DNA from 2 places in the Streptomyces sp. NPDC093600 genome. Region 1 is predicted to be linked to the other one. Evidence: riboswitches for the same ligand, from Rfam matches in the RefSeq annotation. Region 1 holds a riboswitch; the other holds the start of a gene.
What was found. A riboswitch is a leader RNA that binds a small molecule or an ion and turns the genes downstream of it on or off. The one in region 1 is predicted to bind S-adenosylmethionine.
Positions count from the first base shown of each region.

Region 1 (2,386 bases):
CGCGCCCTCCGCCGGGACCTCGGCCTGGCCGCCCGTGTACGTACGGAGGATGGTGGGGATGCGGACCTTGACGCTCATCGGGGTTCTCCAGTCTCTCAGTCGGCTCAGTGGGCCAGGCCGGCGTCGCGGAACGCGTCGAGGCTCGGGCGGATGGTGGCGGTCGCCTGCGAGGTGTCGGCCACCGCGTCCAGGGTCTTGAGGCCGTCGCCGGTGTTGAGCACGACGGTGGTCAGCGACGGGTCGATGAGACCGGCCTCGATCAGCTTCTTCGTCACGCCGACCGTGACCCCGCCCGCCGTCTCGGCGAAGATGCCCTCGGTGCGGGCCAGGATCTTGATCGCCTCGACGACCTGCTCGTCGTTCACGTCCTCCACGGCCCCGCCGGTGCGGCGGGCGATGTCGAGGACGTACGGGCCGTCGGCCGGGTTGCCGATGGCGAGCGACTTGGCGATGGTGTTCGGCTTCTGGGGCCGTACGACGTCGTGGCCGGCCTTGAAGGCGGCCGACACCGGGGAGCAGCCCTCGGCCTGGGCGCCGAAGATCTTGTACGGCTTGTCCTCGACGAGGCCCAGCTTGATGAGCTCCTGCAGCCCCTTGTCGATCTTCGTGAGCTGGGAGCCGGAGGCGATCGGGATCACCAGCTGGTCGGGGATGACCCAGCCGAGCTGCTCGCAGATCTCGTACGCGAGGGTCTTGGAGCCCTCGCCGTAGTACGGGCGCAGGTTGACGTTGACGAAGCCCCAGCCCTCGCCCAGCGGGTCGCCGATGAGCTCGGAGCAGAAGCGGTTGACGTCGTCGTAGTTGCCCTCGATGCCGACGAGGTCGCCGCCGTAGACGGCGGCCATGACGACCTTGCCCTGCTCCAGGTCGTGCGGGATGAACACGCAGGAGCGGAAGCCGGCGCGGGCGGCGGCGGCGCCGACGGCGCCGGCCAGGTTGCCGGTGGAGGAGCAGGACAGGGTGGTGAAGCCGAAGGCGCGGGCGGCTTCGAGGGCCTGGGCGACGACGCGGTCCTTGAAGGAGTGCGTGGGGTTGCCGGAGTCGTCCTTGACGAAGAGCCTGCCGGGCTCGACACCGAGCTCGCGCGCGAGGTTGTCGGCCTGGACGAGCTTGGTCCAGCCCGGGTTGAGGTTCGGCTTGTCGGCGACGTCGGCCGGGACGGGGAGCAGCGGGGCGTAGCGCCAGATGTTGGCGGGGCCGGCCTCGATCCGCTTGCGCAGCGCCTCGGGGTCACCGGTGGGGAGGTCGTAGGCGACTTCGAGCGGGCCGAAGCACAGCTCGCAGGCGAAGATCGGGCCGAGCGGGAAGACTTCACCGCATTCGCGACAGGAAAGCCCGGAAGCGGGACCGAGATCGACCGTGCTCTGGGCGTTCGGCGTGTTCTCGGTGTTCGCGACAGTCTGTACAGCCATTGGAGGCGAGGCCCTTTCTCCTCATCTTTCCCATGGCGAATTTCGCCATGAGACGGATTTGGCACCTTCCCTAGCCGGGGACCTCGCTGGCGCGCTGTGTCGCGGACGAGAACCGACTGGAGGGTTGCCGGGGCTTCAACGGGCCGTTTCCCTCTGCCCCTCTGGATGAGCGGTATTCGGTTGTGGAACGCGGGCGGCACCCCGACATGCGTCGGGCGTCCGCGTTGTTCAAGACTGTAACCGAAGGCATGGACGGTTGAGATGGTCGTCCGAACCGCGAGATGGAGATCACCTTGCTGGATGAAGTGGAGCGCTGGCTGGCCCGGCGGTCCTGGTCCGCGTCCGACCGTCCGCTGGAGCGGATCCTCGCGGCCAAGCGGGGGACGACGGTCAGCGTCGTGCTGCCCGCGCTGAACGAGGAGGCGACGGTCGGCGCGATCGTCTCCGTGATCCGCCGCGAGCTGATGTCCGACGCGGTCCCGCTCGTCGACGAGCTGGTGGTGATCGACTCCGGTTCCACCGACCGTACGGCCGAGGTCGCGGCGGCGGCCGGGGCCCGGGTGGTGGCGCGCGACGAGATACTGCCCCGGATACCGGCCGCCCCCGGCAAGGGCGAGGTGCTGTGGCGCTCGCTGATGGTGACCGGTGGGGACGTCGTCTGCTTCGTCGACGCGGATCTGCGGGACTTCTCCGCCGACTTCGTCTCCGGGATCGTCGGCCCGCTGCTCACCGAGCCGGACGTGCACCTCGTCAAGGCGATGTACGACCGCCCGCTGGGGGACGCGCCCGGCCAGGGCGGCCGGGTGACGGAGCTGGTGGCCCGCCCGCTGCTCAATCTGCACTGGCCCCTGCTGGCCGGTTTCGTCCAGCCGCTGGGCGGCGAGTACGCGGCGCGGCGCTCGCTGCTGGAACAGCTGCCGTTCCCCGTCGGTTACGGCGTGGAGCTGGGTCTGCTGGTCGACGCGCTGCACACG
Region 1 covers NZ_JBIWIU010000001.1:122,886-125,271, reverse strand. Annotated here, with positions in the region: gene ACIRB4_RS00665 (MoaD/ThiS family protein) at 1-78, opposite strand, end outside; gene thrC (threonine synthase) at 105-1,412, opposite strand; SAM riboswitch class I at 1,431-1,584, opposite strand; gene ACIRB4_RS00655 (glucosyl-3-phosphoglycerate synthase) at 1,706-2,386, shown strand, end outside.

Region 2 (2,386 bases), on a different contig from region 1:
CGTCGGCACGGGCGGGGACGGCGCCAAGACCGTCAACATCTCCACCATGTCCGCGATCGTGGTGGCCGGCACCGGCGCCAAGGTCGTGAAGCACGGCAACCGGGCCGCGTCCAGCGCGAGCGGCGCCTCGGACGTCCTGGAGAAGCTCGGCGTCAATCTGGAGCTGACCCCGAAGCGGGTCGCCGAGGTCGCCGAGGAGGCCGGGATCACCTTCTGCTTCGCGGTGAAGTTCCACCCGGCGCTGCGCCATGTGGCCGCGGCCCGCAAGGAGCTCGGCATCCGGACCACCTTCAACTTCCTCGGTCCGCTCACCAACCCCGCCCGCGTCAGGGCTCAGGCGACCGGCGTGGCCGACGCCCGGATGGCCCCGATCATGGCCGGGGTGCTCGCCGAGCGCGGCTCCTCCGCGCTCGTCTTCCGCGGCGACGACGGCCTGGACGAGCTGACGACCACCGCCACCTCGCGGGTGTGGGTGGTACGGGACGGGGCGGTGCGGGAGGAGGCCTTCGACCCGCGGGACGTCGGCATCGACCTCGTACCCGTGGAGGCGCTGCGCGGCGCCGACGCGTCGTACAACGCCGACGTGGCCCGCCGGCTGCTCGCGGGCGAGACCGGTCCGGTACGGGACGCCGTCCTGCTCAACTCGGCGGCGGCGCTCACGGCGCTGGAGCCGGGCGAGGGCACCCTCGCGGAGCAACTGCGCGCGGGCATCGCGAAGGCGGCCGAGTCGATCGACTCGGGAGCCGCCCGCAGGGCGCTGGAGCGCTGGATCGCCGCCAGCAACGCGTGAGCGTCGAGCAACGGACAAGAGAGGGCCCCGCCGTGGTGGGGCCCTTCTCCGTTCCGGAATCCGGACATGGGTTGCGCCGCGTCGATCACGTGGCATAGCTTCTCTGCCAGGTCATGAGTGACAGCTACGAAGCCCCGGCTTGCTGTCCGGCAACCCTCCGTCCGTGGCGGGGTGCCCCGGGTGAAGACCAGGCCGTAGGCAGCGAGGTCTACGGCAAGCGCGGACCCCTCGAAGCCTTGGGGTCCTGGTCCTCAGGGAGCCTCTTGTGAGCAAGCGAATGCGATAGGGCCTTCTCGCCCCTTCTTCGCGCACCCTCTTCTTCTCTTCCCCAGCGCTGCCGCGTGTCCGCCGGCGCGGGAATTCGCCTGCCTCGTACGGGAGTTCGCCATGTCTGTCACCACCGCTGCCGCCGACCCGTCCGTTTGTACCCCGCTGCCCGTTCTGGGACGGGACGTCACCGTTCCGCTCGTCACCGGGGGCGAGGTCGCCTACGCCGCGCTGGACTACGCCGCCAGCGCCCCGGCCCTGCAGCGGGTCTGGGACGACGTCGCCGCCTACGCCCCGTACTACGGCAGCGTGCACCGGGGCGCCGGGTACCTCTCGCAGCTCTCCACCGACCTGTTCGAGAACAGCCGGGTCACCGTCGCCGAGTTCCTCGACTGCCGACCCGACGACCAGGTGGTCTTCACCCGCTCCACCACCGACTCCCTCAACCTGCTCGCCGCCGTGCTCCCCGCCGGTTGCGAGGTGTTCGTCTTCGAGACCGAGCACCACGCCTCGCTGCTGCCGTGGCGGGACGCCCGGGTCACCTACCTCGACGCGCCGCGCACCCACGCCCAGGCCGTCGAGACCCTGGAGCGCGCGCTCGCGGACCGCGACCCGCACGGTCCCGCGCTCGTCTGCGTCACCGGAGCCTCCAACGTCACCGGTGAGCTGTGGCCGGTGCGCGAACTCGCCGCCGCCGCGCACGCCCACGGCGCCCGGATCGTCCTCGACGCCGCCCAGCTCGCACCCCACCACCCCGTCTCCGTACGGGAGTTGGATGTGGACTGGGTCGCCTTCTCCGGGCACAAGCTGTACGCCCCCTTCGGCTCGGGCGTTCTCGCCGGCCGCGCCGACTGGCTCCAGGACGCCGAGCCGTACCTGGCCGGCGGCGGCGCCTCCAAGAAGGTCGCCCGCCGCACCGACGGGGGAGTGGACGTCGAGTGGCACACCACCGCCGCCCGCCACGAGGCCGGCTCCCCGAACGTCATCGGCGTCCACTCCATCGCCTCCGCCTGCAAGGCGCTCACGGAGGCGGGCTTCGACTCCCTCGTGGAGCGCGAGCGGCAGCTGATCGCGAAGGTCCGGGAGGGCCTGGCCGAGGTGCCCGAGGTCAAGGTGCTCTCGCTCTTCGGCGACGACGCCCCGCGCGTCGGCGTCATCTCGTTCGTCGTCGAGGGCTGGAACAGCTCGCACTTCGCCGCCGCGCTCTCCGCGGAGTACGGCATCGGCGTCCGCGACGGTCTCTTCTGCGCCCACCCGCTGGTCCGCACGCTGCTCGGCGCCGACCCGCAGGATGTCGGCGACTGCGGCGCCCCGGAGGCGGAGCCGGGC
Region 2 covers NZ_JBIWIU010000002.1:573,129-575,514, forward strand. Annotated here, with positions in the region: gene trpD (anthranilate phosphoribosyltransferase) at 1-790, shown strand, start outside; SAM riboswitch class IV at 900-1,016, shown strand; gene ACIRB4_RS08265 (aminotransferase class V-fold PLP-dependent enzyme) at 1,178-2,386, shown strand, end outside.
Region 2: linked by a shared signal. The riboswitch ahead of ACIRB4_RS08265 (aminotransferase class V-fold PLP-dependent enzyme) and the one ahead of thrC (threonine synthase) in region 1 are both predicted to bind S-adenosylmethionine.